Regions from separate parts of the Rhizobium aouanii genome, predicted to be linked through region 2. Evidence: riboswitches for the same ligand, from Rfam matches in the RefSeq annotation. Region 2 holds a riboswitch; each other region holds the start of a gene.
What was found. Region 2 has a riboswitch for cobalamin ahead of nrdH (glutaredoxin-like protein NrdH). Riboswitches for the same ligand answer to the same signal wherever they lie in the genome.

Region 1 (4,676 bases), on a different contig from region 2:
CGGAAAGGCCTTCTTGAATTCCTCCAGCGAGATGCCCGCCCTTGCGGTCTTGACGTCGGCGCGCATCAGCTTGTCGACCGTCAGGTTGCGGATCCAGCCGACATCGTGGGCGCTGCGGATGCTTTCGCCGCGGAGATGAAAACGCCACGTGGCGAAGGAGTAGCCGAAGGTCGATCGCACGACCAGCGAGGAGGTGATGACGGCAGCGAGCACCAGTGCGGTGATCGGAAAATCGCCGGTGATTTCGAGCGCCAGGAACGTCATGGTCAGCGGTCCGCCGATGACGGCGACGGCAAGCGAACTCATGCCGACCACGGCATAGATGACGGGCGTCAGCGTCGCATCGGCGAAATAGGGGCCGCAATAGGCAAAGAGCTTGCCGAGCAGTGCGCCCATGAACAGCGAGGCGAAGAACAGACCGCCCCTGAAGCCGGAGCCGATCGAGATCGCCGAGGCGAAGGATTTCAACAAGAAGAGGCCGATCAGCGTCGGGATCGCCACGTCATGGGAAAGGTTGAGATGCAGCGCGCCGTGGCCGGCTGAGAGCACCTGCGGCGAGATCATCGCCAACAGCCCGACGATGATGCCGCCGAGTGCCGGGCGGAAGGGTGGGGCGATCGAACTCTTGCGCGCGAGCTCCTCGATGAAGGCGACGCCCTGCATGATCAGGATGCCGATGCCGGCGCAAAAGACGCCGAGCAGCAGGGCAGGAATATAGTCGGCCGGCGCGACCGAGCCGAAGCTGCCGATATCGATGGTGAAATCGCTGCCGGCGAGCAGTCTTGCGACCAAGGTGGAGACAAGGGCGGAGACGACGACAGGGGTCAGCGAGACGATCGTATAGGTGCCGATGATCAGCTCGAAAGCATAGAAGGCGCCGGTCAGCGGCGCGTTGAAGGCGGCGGCGATAGCGCCTGCCGCGCCGCAGCCAACGAGGGTGCGCAGGTCCGAGCGGCGAAGCTGCAGCTTCAGGCCGAATTTCGAGGCGAGCCCGGCGGCAAGCTGGGTATAGCCGGCCTCCAGGCCGACGGAGGCGCCGAAACCATTGGAGATCAGGTTCTGCACGGCAACGATGATGCTGTCGGTCAGTGACAGGCGGCCGCCATGCAGCGCATTGGCCTCGATCGGGTCGACCATCGGCTTCTTGCGCCGTTTCGCCAGCACGAAAAGCAGCAGACCGAGCAGGGCTCCGCCGATAACCGGGGCGGTGAGCAGGAGCAGCTTGTTCTCAATCTCGGAGGAGCTCAACCGTTCGCTGTCGGCGATGCCGAAGACCAGCTGATGCAGCTCGTTGGAGACGTAGCTCATGCCGGTGACGGCGAGACCGGAGATGATGCCGACGACGGCGCCCGCCAGCGACAGGCCGACCTCGCTACGCCGGGTCAGCGCCCGCAGGCGTCCCGGATCGAAGAAAACACGCAGCGCGCGGAAACGGCGCCGATCCAATTTCATAAGCATGGCTAGACAACTAGGCGGGGAGAGGCCCGGTCAAGGGCAGAGATGGTCGCGCAGTCCGCTTGCGATGCAATTGCGGCGAAAAGCCGGCGGTTGGAATAAATTTCGATGACGTAAGTCTCTGATAAATGACGATATTCTAGGTAGGGTAAGTCGTGTTTGGGTAGCCACGCCTCGGAACTGGCGATCAGGCGGCCGCGAAGGCCGGTTGACTTCATCCCTGCGCTTGCCTAACCATCCCGATAACGGATGGTCGACTGACCATCCTGACATAACGGATGGTTCCGGATCGGTGTTGCGCCCTTCCGGATGAAAAGGGAATGTGGCGGGGCGGACCCAAGCCGGGCGCCTTCATCACAGCCGACCCCGCGACTGTAGAGCGGTCAGGGTCTTCCATCCGGTATCAAGCCCTTCCGGCTGACGGCTTGCAATAATGCAAGCGGGCGGGATGGGCGACATGCCGGAAAAGCCACTGGATATGCATGGTGATCAACCGGGGTCGGACGCCTCTCAAGTCTACGAATCGTCCACCTTTTCACCGATGCAGCCGGGAAGGCGAGGATGATCCGCTGGCACGATCAGGGCGACCGGTTTCCGGTCAGCCCCGATCGCGGCCGATAACCGCGAGCCAGGAGACCTGCCATGCGTGCCGGGCGAGAAGCCCACACCTGGGTATTATGCCCGTTGCCAGCACGGAGGTTGTCTTGGCTGAACGATTGAATTCGGCGTGGCCTGGTGCGGCGCGCGCGACGCTTCCAAGCAGCGCTGCAAGAGGAGTGCTTTCGGCCGCTTATGTCGAATGCTGGGTACCCCCCTCTGTCCTGCCGGACATCTCCCCTACAAGGAGGGAGATCGGCAAGCAGCACGACCGTCGTCCTACATCAATTGTTTGGAGAAAAGCTCTCGGCGATTCAATCTCCCCCCTTAGGGGGGAGATGTCCGGCAGGACAGACGGGGGCGTCACACCCTCAGTAGCCGAGAATGGTGCACGCGGAACAAGCCACGGCTACGCACTTTCTCTGAGGGGCGTTTGAGTATGACCGCCACCTTCGTCCTCGGCGGCGCACGTTCCGGCAAATCCCGCTTCGCCGAAGACCTCGTGACGGCGACCGGTCTCGATCGCCACTACCTTGCCACCGGACGGGCATGGGACGAGGAGATGCAGGTGCGCATCACCCAACACAAGACCGATCGCGGCCCATCCTGGACGACGCATGAAGAGCCGCTCGATCTCGTCGGCAAACTTACCGTCATCGACGGCGAGGGGCGCATCGTGTTGATCGACTGCCTGACGCTCTGGGTCACCAATCTGATGATGGAGGAGCGGAACGTGGCGACGGAATTTGCCGCCCTTGCCGATTTCCTTCCCGCCGCGAAAGCGCGGCTCGTTTTCGTTTCCAACGAGGTCGGTCTCGGCATCGTGCCCGACAATCGCATGGCGCGGGATTTTCGCGATCATGCCGGCCGCTTGCACCAGTCGATCGCGGCGATGGCCGCCGAAGTTTATTTCATCGCGGCAGGCCTGCCGCTGAAAATGAAGGGTTAAGTCCATGAACCAGCAGAAGATTCCCGCAACCGTCATCACCGGCTTCCTTGGCGCCGGCAAGACGACGATGATCCGCAATCTGCTCACCAATGCCGGCGGCAAGAAGATTGCGCTGATCATCAACGAATTCGGCGATCTCGGCGTCGATGGCGACGTGCTGAAGGGCTGCGGTGCGGAGAATTGCACCGAGGACGACATCATCGAGCTCACCAATGGCTGCATCTGCTGCACCGTTGCGGACGATTTCATTCCGACGATGACGAAGCTGCTCGAGCGCGAACAGCGGCCCGACCATATCGTCATCGAGACCTCGGGCCTTGCTTTGCCGCAGCCGCTGGTCGCCGCCTTCAACTGGCCCGACATTCGCACCCAGGTGACCGTCGACGGCGTCATCACGGTGGTCGACAGCGCCGCTGTTGCCGCCGGCCGTTTTGCTGACGACCATGATGCCGTCGATGCGCGCCGCGCCGAGGATGAGGCGCTCGACCACGAGAGCCCGATCGAGGAGTTGTTCGAGGATCAGCTGACCTGCGCCGACCTCATCGTGCTCAACAAGACTGACCTGATCGACGCTGCCGGCCTCATCAGGGTGCGCGACGAGGTCGCCTCCCGCACGGTGCGCAAGCCCGTGATGATCGAGGCGCGGAATGGCGAGGTGTCGGCCGGCATCCTGCTCGGCCTCGGCATCGGCACGGAGGACGATATCGCCAATCGCAAGTCGCGCCACGAGCTGGAGCATGAGGACGGTGCGCCGCACGACCACGATGAATTCGACAGCTTCGTCGTCGAGCTCGGCCCGATCGCCGATCCCGCCGGCTTTGTCGAAGGGCTGAAGGGCATCATATCAGCCCATGACGTGCTGCGGCTCAAGGGTTTCGTGGATGTCTCAGGTAAGCCGATGCGCCTGCAGCTCCAGGCCGTCGGCAGCCGCATCGACCATTATTTCGACCGCGCCTGGACGCCAAGCGAAAAACGCGCCACGCGCCTTGTCGTCATCGGCCTGCACGAAATGGATCAGGACGCGGTGAGGGCGGCGATCGAAGCGCTGGCGTAACCCGATGCATCTGCTTCTGGCCCAGCAGGGAACGATCAGCGACGGCGAGGAGGCAATCGACCTCGGGCAGACGCCGGGCGATATCCTGTTCCTGTCGGCGGCCGACAGCGAGCTTGCCGCGATTGCAGCCGCTCATCGCGAGTGCGGGGCGGCACCTTCGCTGAGGCTCGCCAGCCTGATGAGTCTCAAGCATCCGATGTCGGTCGACACCTATATCGAGCGCACGGCGCGGCATGCGAAGCTGATCATCGTGCGCGCACTCGGCGGCGCCAGCTACTTTCATTATGCGCTGGAGGCGCTGCATGCGGCAGCAGCGCGCGCCGGTGCGCTGATCGCGGTGCTTCCGGGTGACGCCAGGCCGGATGCGGGGCTGGTTCCTTTCTCGAATATCGACCTCGACGATCTCAACGCGCTCTGGGCCTATCTGATCGAGGGCGGAGATGCCAATGCGCGGGCCTTTCTCGACTATGCCGAGGCGATGCTGTCGGGTGCCGAGAAGCCGGTGCCGGCTGTGCCTTTGATTAAGGCAGGTATCTGGTGGCCGGGGCGGGGGGTGATCGGGGTCGAGGCGTGGCGGCGGATTGTTGGTTCGCTTTCAGAGACGTCTTTGGTCGTGGTACC
Region 2 (4,676 bases):
GAACGGCGCCGGATAGTAGACGCGACCGATCTTGCCTTCCTTGCGGATCTCGATCTTCGAGACGATCGGATGGATCGAGGAGGTCGAGTGGTTGATATAGGAGATCGAGCCTGTCGGCGGCACCGCCTGCAGATTCTGGTTATAGAGACCGGAGGCCATCACCGCCTTCTTCAACGCGGCCCAGTCTTCCTGCCTCGGAATGTGAATGCCCGACGTCTCGAACAGCGTCTTCACCTTTTCCGTCGCCGGCTCCCAGAGCCGATCGGTATATTTTTCGAAATATTCGCCGGAGGCATATTTCGAGTTCTCGAAGCCCTTGAAGCTCTGGCCCCGCTCGACCGCCAGCAGGTTCGAGGCGCGTATCGCGTGGTAGGTCACCGTATAGAAATAGATATTGGTGAAATCGACGCCTTCCTCGGAGCCGTAGAAGATGCGTTCACGGGCGAGATAACCGTGCAGGTTCATCTGGCCGAGGCCGATCGCATGGCTCTCGTCATTGCCCTTCTCGATCGAGGGAACCGATGAAATGTGGCTCATGTCGGAAACGGCCGTCAACGCCCGGATCGAGGTCTCGATCGTCTTGCCGAAATCGGCCGAATCCATTGCCGCGGCGATATTCAGCGAGCCGAGATTGCAGGAAATATCCTTGCCGAGATGTTTGTAGGAGAGGTCGTCATGATATTCGCTGGCCTCGCTCACCTGAAGGATTTCCGAGCAGAGATTGCTCATCGAGATGCGCCCGGCGATCGGGTTCGCGCGGTTCACCGTGTCCTCGAACATGATGTAGGGGTAGCCGCTCTCGAACTGGATTTCGGCAAGCACCTGGAAGAATTCGCGCGCCTTGATCTTGCTCTTGGAGATGCGGGCGTCATCAGCCATTTCGCGATACTTTTCCGTCACCGAAATCTCGGTGAAGGGCACGCCATAGACGCGCTCCACATCATAGGGCGAGAACAGGTACATGTCCTCGTTGTTCCTCGCGAGCTCGAAGGTGATATCGGGTACGACGACGCCGAGCGACAGCGTCTTGATGCGGATCTTCTCGTCGGCATTTTCGCGCTTGGTGTCGAGGAAGCGCATGATATCGGGATGATGGGCATTGAGATAGACCGCACCCGCCCCCTGCCGCGCGCCGAGCTGGTTGGCGTAGGAGAAGCTGTCTTCGAGCAGCTTCATGACAGGGATGATGCCCGAAGACTGGTTCTCGATATGCTTGATCGGCGCGCCCGCCTCGCGGATATTCGTCAGCGACAGCGCCACGCCGCCGCCCCGCTTTGACAATTGCAATGCCGAATTGATCGACCGGCCGATCGATTCCATATTGTCCTCGACACGCAGCAGGAAGCAGGAAACCAGTTCGCCCCGCTGCTTCTTGCCGGCATTGAGGAAGGTCGGCGTTGCCGGCTGGAAGCGGCCGGAAATGATCTCGTCGACCATGTCGCGGGCAAGGCCCTCGTCGCCGCGCGCCAAGGCCAGCGCCACCATGCAGATACGATCCTCATAGCGCTCGAGATAGCGCTTTCCGTCGAAGGTCTTCAGCGTATAGCTGGTGTAGTATTTGAAGGCGCCGAGGAAGGTAGGGAAACGAAATTTCTTTGCATAGGCCTGGTCGAACAGGTCGCGCACAAAATTGAAGGAATACTGGTCGAGAACCTCTTGCTCGTAATAGCCCTCGGTCACGAGGTAATCGAGCTTTTCCCGGAGATTGTGAAAGAACACCGTATTCTGGTTCACATGCTGCAGGAAATACTGCTTAGCCGCCAAACGATCCTTTTCGAGCTGAATCCGCCCCTGATCATCATAGAGGTTCAGCATCGCGTTCAGCGCGTGGTAGTCGAGCGTTTCCGCTGCTTTCAAAGGGCGTTCAAGAATTCCCGTGTCCAAAACCGTTCCATTCCGTGTTTGACGTTGGCGACATCCGCTTCTGTGCCCAGCAGTTCGAACCTGTAGAGGTAAGGCACCTGGCACTTCCTTGAGATCACGTCGCCGGCGAGCCCGTATGTTTCGCCGAAATTGCTGTTGCCCGCGGCAATCACGCCGCGGATGTGTCCTCGATTTTCCGTATCGTTGAGGAAACGGATCACCTGCTTGGGAACGGCACCCTTGCCGCCGTCGCCGCTATAGGTCGGCACAACAAGCACGAAGGGTTCGCGGATATCGAACGCGTCTGCGCCACTTGGCGGAATGCGTGCCGCGCGCAGTCCGAGCTTGGCGACGAACCGATGGGTGTTCTCGGATCGGCTGGAATAATAGACGATCAGACCCATCGCCTTTCCTCAGGAAAGTGCGCTGATCATGTCGGGGCGGAAACCGGCCCAATGCTGCTCGCCGGCGATGACGACAGGCGCCTGCATGTAGCCGAGGCTGCGGACGCGATCGAGCGCTTCGGCATCCTCAGAGATATCGACGATGTCATAGTCGACGCCCAGGCGGTCGAGGGCGCGGTAGGTGGCAGTGCATTGGACGCAGGCAGGTTTGCTGTAGACGGTGATGGTCATGATATTCCTCGTAACGACGCGATTGGGACGCAGGACATCGATCGGAAATCTCTCGATATCCGTCGAAACCACTCTGTATTTTGCAGCGATGCGGCTCGTTCAGCCGCTGGGCGTGATCCGCCCTCTCCTTGGTGCGGGTGGCGGCCTGAACTGAGATACTGACATGACTTCACCCCGAAGTGGCTCAATGCGAAGGTTTCGGGGGCGGAGGTTCGGGCCAGCGAAACGCGATGCGGAGATTCCCCGCAGCCATGCAACGCGACCGTCCGGACACCCCGCCCGTGGACGTTTCGTTCGAGGCAGGTCTCCTGGCTCACGGGTCAAAGCGCCTGCCCAGCCTTCCCGGAGCATCATGCTCCAGTGACCTGAAATCGGACAGTTGCTCGCCGCTTACAGTTGCGGGGGCAGCTCCGGCATTGCCGCACCATGATGGCGAAACGCACCGAATTCCCGTCTTAGCCGCCGATCCTCACGAATCGACGGAACCTCGAACACTAGATATGGTACTCGAATCGCTGATGACGTCAACAAGTTGTTATGGCGTCGCAGCAATGGCGGCAACGAATCGCCGCGCCTGTGTATGATGTGGATAATGAAGCGTTAACGGGAAAGCGCTGTGGAGAACCCATCATAAAAGAGCCGGCAGAAGCCGGCTCCCCAAACGATATTCATATTTTTATTCGGAGCAGCCTGAGCGCATTGATCGTCACCAGCACGGTGGCGCCGGTATCGGCGAGGATCGCCGGCCAGAGACCGGTGATGCCGGCGATTGTCGTCACCAGAAACACCGCCTTCAGCCCGAGTGCGATGGTGATATTCTGCAGGATGTTGCGCATCGTGCGTTTGGAAAGTTCGATCATCCGCGCCACGTCGCCGACGCGTCCGTGCAGCACGGCGGCATCCGCCGTCTCCAGCGCCACGTCGGTGCCGCCGCCCATGGCGATACCGGTATCGGCCGCTGCCAGCGCCGGAGCGTCGTTGATGCCGTCGCCGACCTTGGCGACGACGAAGCCCTGGCGCTTCAATTCGCCGACGACCCGCTGCTTGTCCTCAGGCATCATCTCGCCGCGCCAGTCGATGCCGAGCATGCCGGCAACGGCTGCTGCCGTCCGCTTGTTGTCGCCGGTCAGCATCATCGCCTTGATGCCGGCTGATTTGAGGGCAGCGAGCCCGGCCTCGGCATCCTCGCGCGGCTCGTCGCGCATGGCGATAAGGCCGGCCGCAACACCGTTGACGAGCAGCACCGACACGCTCTTGCCCTCGTCGTTCAGCGCCGCGACGCGGGCGTCCTGTTCCGCACTGAGCGCCCCGCGCTCTCGGGCGGCGGGCGGCGACAGCAGGTCCAGCGTCTCACCGCCGACTTTGCCGGTGACGCCCTTGCCCGGCAGCGCTTCCAGCTCGAAGGCCGGCGGCACGGGAACGCCGTCCGCCTTGGCGCGGTTGAGGATCGCCAGCGCCAGCGGGTGGCTGGAGCCCTGCTCCAGCACCGCCGCACGCGACAGCACCTGCGACTCGCTCAGGCCAAAAGAAATGATGTCAGTTACCTGAGGCTTGCCTTCCGTCAGCGTGCCTGTCTTGTCGAAGGCGACCATCGTCACCTTGCCGAGCGTTTCCAGCACAGCGCCGCCCTTCATCAACAGCCCGCGCCGCGCACCCGATGAAAGCGAAGCGGCGATTGCCGCCGGCGTCGAAATGACAAGTGCGCAGGGGCAGCCGATCAAAAGAATGGCAAGGCCCTTATAGACCCATTCGCCCCATAGCCCAGCGAACAGCAGCGGCGGAACGACCGCGACGAGTGCTGCGACCACGACCACGCCGGGCGTGTAATAGCGCGAAAACCGATCGATGAAGCGTTCTGTCGGCGCTTTGGATTCCTGCGCCTCCTCCACCAGCTTGACGACACGGGCGATGGTATTGTCGGCCGCAGCCGCGGTGACGCGAACCCTGAGCATCGCATCGCCGTTCACCGTGCCGGCAAAGACGATGGCATCGACGCCCTTTCGCACCGGCGTGCTTTCGCCCGTCACCGGCGCCTCGTCGATGGCGCTCTCGCCTGAGATGATGATGCCGTCCGCCGAGATGCGGTCGCCGGAACGAACCATGATGATCGCCCCGACGGCGAGGCTTTCTGCCGGCACTTCCCGCGTTTGCCCATTGTCTTCGAGCAGCGCATTCTTC
Region 3 (4,676 bases), on a different contig from region 2:
GTAGTCGGAGATCGGGGCAAGCTTGGCATCCTGCGCCATGGATACGCCCACGGGCACGGCAAATGCAGTGCAGGCCAAAAGAAATGCGGGCACGATTTTCTTCATAAGTGTTTCCTTCCTGATTATAGGTTGCTGAGAACTACGGCTTATCGGATGCAGACGACGTCAGAACTCCTCCCAGGCACCGGGAGCAGCGGCAACGGCGGCATTTCCTGCATGCCGCTGCGTGAAGACTCTGGGCTCGGGACGCGGTTGGCGGGCGACTTGAACGGGTTTGGGCTGGCTGGCGGTAGATGCGCCGACGACGAACCTGCCGGCCGAGTCCTGCAGAAGGCGTCCCTGCTGCAGCAGTTCCTGGCAGGCCGCGTTGGTTTCCTCGACCATTGCCGCGTTTTGCTGCGTCGCCTGATCCATCTGGTTGATCGCGCCGTTGATTTCCTGCAGACCCGTCGCCTGTTCGCGATAGGACTGGACGATGGAAGCGATACTATCGCTGATGCGGTTGATCTGCTCCTCGATCTTCAGCAGGGCGTCGCCGGTTTCGTTCACCAGCCCGACGCCCGCGGCAACCTCTTGACCGGACACATTGATCAGGTTCTTGATTTCCTTCGCCGCATTTGCCGACCGCTGGGCGAGTTCACGCACCTCCTGCGCGACAACCGCAAAACCCTTGCCGGCTTCGCCGGCACGCGCGGCTTCGACGCCGGCATTCAGCGCCAGCAGGTTCGTCTGGAACGCGATTTCATCGATGACGCCGATGATGCGGCCGATCTGGCTCGATGAGGTCTGAATACGGTCCATCGCGCCGATTGCATCGCGCACCACCGTCGCTGAGACATGGGCGCTCCGCTTTGTCTCCTCGACCAGCTTCCCGGCATTTTCGGCACGCTGCGACGATGTTCTGACCGTCGTGGTCACCTCATCCAGTGCGGCAGCGGTCTGTTCCAGTGATGCCGCCTGTTGCTCGGTCCGCTTGGCGAGCTGATCTGCGGAGGAGGCCAGCTCGCTGGAGCCGCCTTCAACCGCTACGGAGGCGGCCTTGATCTCCGTCAGCGCGGCCGCGACGGCCTGGACCATGTTGTTGAAATCCTGCCGCAATTTATCGAATTCCGGACCAAGATCGGCCAGATGTATCGAGAAGTCGCCTGCGGCGAGCTTTTCCAATGAATTTGCAAGAGCGGTCATGACCAGCCGTTGGGTGTTGCTGGCCTCTTCCGTGAACAATGCGTTGCGCGCCCGTTCGGCGTCGAGCGAGGCGCTCTGCTCGGCAGCGGCCTGCTCTCTTTCGACCTTCGCAATTGCCTCGTGGCGGAAGACTTCCAACGCGCGTGCCAGAAAACCGATCTCGTCGCCATTTTCCTTATAGGTGACGGGAGAGGCCAGATCGCCTTTCTGCAATGCGCTGATTCTTTCGCTGAGGATCCTGATGGGCCGGCCAACAAGGCTGCGCATGGCGAGAAGGAAGGCGACGACGGCCAAGGCGGTGATCAGCGACTGCGTGAGCAGCGAAACGAGAACCTTCTGCCTGACTTCAGCAGCGATTTTTTCGACGGACCAGTTCGTGACGATATAGCCGGTGGCTTTTCCTGATTTGTCGAGCGGGAGCGGCGCTATGATCGTGACCACGCCGGCGGATATCCCGCCGTCATCGATCGTCGTTTTTTCCGGCTTGGCACCGAGGCTCTTGACCAGATCGGCCGGTGCGGGCAGGCCGTTGATGCCGTCGCGTGTCCACGTGTCGACGGCGGCAGGCTCAGCGTTGAATGCGGCAAACTGCACGAGATCGAGCGAAGGGTCGTCGCGGTAGAGCGAATAGGCCTCGCGAACGGCGTTCGCCTTGCCCCACTTCACGCCGCCCGCGGCCAGAGAGGCAAACTGCTCCGCATCCTTGGACCAGTTGGCCTTGGCGCCATCGATCAATGCCCGGGTTTCGTACATCCAGGTATAGGTGGCGAAGGCGGAAATGCCGCAGAGGTTGACGGCAACGATAATCGCCGCCAGCTTGGCTGTCAGAGGCATCGTTTTCAAAAATTGGAACATTCCGCGGCAGCCTAGAATTGCGGCTCAGTCGGAGATGTTCCCGACCGGCGTCTCAATACGGGCATCCTCGCTGGCGGTTACATCACGAGCCCTCATGCCCATGTCCTGATAGCAACCCAAAACGCGCAAACGCAGTGTGTATTTGATGTGTGAATAAATCATAAAGTAGAATGGGATGCCGGAGCACACGCGGGTTATTTCGCTATTGCGCCCGCTGGAGATCTGCCTCGCCCCGGGGAGAAGAGGTATGTCGCGCGTCCATGTTCCCTACGCGGCCGAAGAAAAGAGACAGATGGCACCGCTTGGCGCGCGCGGCTAGAATCAACCATCTGGTTCGCGGCTTGCCGCCGCGCCGGTTTGCTGAAATAGATGCGCCGTCAGGTGCCCGCCGTCCAGGGCGGGAGAATCGGGAATCCGGTGCAAGACCGGAACGTGCCCAACGCTGTAAGGCCGACGCTTGCCGCTTCATCATGCCACTGGCCCTTTGCCGGGAAGGCTGCGGCAGACGGATGACGCCCAGTCAGAAGACCGGCCTGGCAAGATAGACCGATCCGCGCGGACGGCGGGACGGTTGCGTTGTTGGGGATTTGACGATGCGACCCTTTGACGAGGATGCCCTTTCGGCGGCGTCCGGTTTTTCCTTGGCCGAACGCGAGGCCGTCTATCACGCGATCATGACGCGGCGCGACGTTCGCAGCCAGTTTCGACCCGATCCTTTGCCTGACGATGTTGTGCAGCGGCTGCTGACGGCCGCTCACCACGCACCGTCCGTCGGCTTCATGCAGCCGTGGAATTTCATTCTGGTGAAAAGTGCCGCTGTGCGGGCGCGCGTCCGGGATGCCTTCGCGAGCGCCAACGAGGAGGCGGCGCTGATGTTTGCCGGCGAGCGGCAGCAGGCCTACCGCGCCCTCAAGCTCGAAGGCATCGTGGAGGCGCCGCTCGGCATATGCGTGACCTGCGATCCCACGCGCAGCGGCAGCGTGGTGCTGGGGCGCACCCACAATCCGAGAATGGATTCATACTCGACCGTCTGCGCCATCCAGAATCTCTGGCTTGCGGCGCGGGCGGAAGGGGTGGGCATCGGTTGGGTCAGCATTTTTCGCGAAGGCGATCTGAAGGACATTCTCGGCATACCCCAACATATCGAGGTGGTCGCCTGGCTCTGCGCCGGTTTCGTCGACCGGCTCTATGACGAGCCGGAACTCGCCGTCAAAGGCTGGCGGCAGCGGCTACCGCTCGAGGAACTGGTCTTCCACGATGGATGGGGACTGAACACCTAGGGCAGTGCGGTGGGGCATGGCCTCAATCGCACAGTCACGCCATTGACGGTCAAGGTGAGCGAACCGATGCCGGTATCGTGGGCGCCGTGCGAGGCCGAGATATCTTTATTCCTGTCCTCCATATCGATAGGCTGAAGCCGAAATTCCGGAATTTCCAATAGATATTCGGCTTCGGCGGCTCAATCGGAGGATAACGGCCCAATGAACATGATCGACTTGAAGGAACGTATCATCGTGATCACAGGCGGTGCGCGCGGCATCGGCTATGCCATTGCAGAGCGCGTCATCCAATCCGGCGGCAAGGTGGCCATCTGGGACCTGAACGAAAACATGGCAAACGACAGCGCTTCCGCTCTCGGATCCGGCACGGTCGCTTTCGGCGTCAACGTCGCAGATCCCCAATCAGTGAAAAACGCGGCGGCGGCGACCGAGGAGATTTTTGGCCGTATCGACGGCCTCGTCAATTCCGCCGGGATTACCGGTCCGGTCAAGCCCACAATCGAATACGATCTCGGCGAGTGGAAAGACGTTGTCGATGTCTGCCTGACGGGAACCTTCAACTGCTGCCGCCACGTCGTTCCGGTCATGTCAAAGCGCGACTACGGGCGGATCGTGAATATCTCCTCGGTTGCGGGCAAGGAAGGAAATCCGAACATCGCCGCCTACAGCGCAGCGAAAGCTGGTGTGCTCGGCTTCACCAAGTCTCTGGGCAAGGAACTCGCAAAGACGGGGATCGCCGTGAACGCGGTAACGCCGACCACAGCAAAGACACCTATATTGGACGGGCTAACACCCGAATTTATCGAATATATGCGCGTCCGCATTCCGCGCGACCGTTTTGTCGAACTTGGTGAGATCGCTTCCATGGTCGTCTGGCTGCTCTCCGAAGAGAACTCCTTCACGACCGCATCGACGTTTGATCTGAGCGGCGGCCGTACGACCTACTGACCATTTCAATCACTGCTGCTGTTGCGGCTGCGGGCCCGGCGTTGCCGGGTTGGCGAGGTCGATCGAGCCCTGATCGCCGGCCAGAAATTGCGGGCCGACCTGACGGACGCGGTTCTGCGTCGGATCATACGGGCGCTCGGGAACGGACGGTTGCGGTGGGATTTGCGCTGCCGCATCCTTCGCCGGGGGATTGGTGCGGATGGTGGTGATCGAGCCCTGCTGCGGCGGTTCGCTCACCGCCTGCTTGCCGCGCATCTCCTCGTAATAGGCGGTGAGATTGCAGGCGCAGGCGGACTTTTCCCCGGGCGTGCGGTTCTTGTAGGCAAAGGCGTTCTTCATGGCGCTGTAGGGCGTGCCCGTTGCGACCGAGATCATGTTCGAGGCTTCGGTGCTTGTCACGTCACGATA

Region 1: linked by a shared signal. The riboswitch ahead of cobU (bifunctional adenosylcobinamide kinase/adenosylcobinamide-phosphate guanylyltransferase) and the one ahead of nrdH (glutaredoxin-like protein NrdH) in region 2 are both predicted to bind cobalamin.
Region 3: linked by a shared signal. The riboswitch ahead of bluB (5,6-dimethylbenzimidazole synthase) and the one ahead of nrdH (glutaredoxin-like protein NrdH) in region 2 are both predicted to bind cobalamin.

The regions. Positions count from the first base shown of each region.
Region 1 is NZ_JBAMYD010000008.1:145,982-150,657, reverse strand. It holds gene V8P77_RS15880 (chloride channel protein) at 1-1,458, opposite strand, end outside; cobalamin riboswitch at 1,718-2,114, shown strand; gene cobU (bifunctional adenosylcobinamide kinase/adenosylcobinamide-phosphate guanylyltransferase) at 2,492-3,001, shown strand; gene cobW (cobalamin biosynthesis protein CobW) at 3,006-4,055, shown strand; gene cobN (cobaltochelatase subunit CobN) at 4,060-4,676, shown strand, end outside.
Region 2 is NZ_JBAMYD010000037.1:6,140-10,815, forward strand. It holds gene nrdE (class 1b ribonucleoside-diphosphate reductase subunit alpha) at 1-1,884, opposite strand, end outside; gene nrdI (class Ib ribonucleoside-diphosphate reductase assembly flavoprotein NrdI) at 1,854-2,267, opposite strand; gene nrdH (glutaredoxin-like protein NrdH) at 2,277-2,498, opposite strand; cobalamin riboswitch at 2,780-3,003, opposite strand; gene V8P77_RS34360 (heavy metal translocating P-type ATPase) at 3,167-4,676, opposite strand, start outside.
Region 3 is NZ_JBAMYD010000030.1:8,859-13,534, forward strand. It holds gene V8P77_RS33040 (hypothetical protein) at 1-105, opposite strand, end outside; gene V8P77_RS33045 (methyl-accepting chemotaxis protein) at 166-2,040, opposite strand; cobalamin riboswitch at 2,403-2,591, shown strand; gene bluB (5,6-dimethylbenzimidazole synthase) at 2,634-3,320, shown strand; gene V8P77_RS33055 (SDR family NAD(P)-dependent oxidoreductase) at 3,522-4,268, shown strand; gene V8P77_RS33060 (DUF2865 domain-containing protein) at 4,278-4,676, opposite strand, start outside.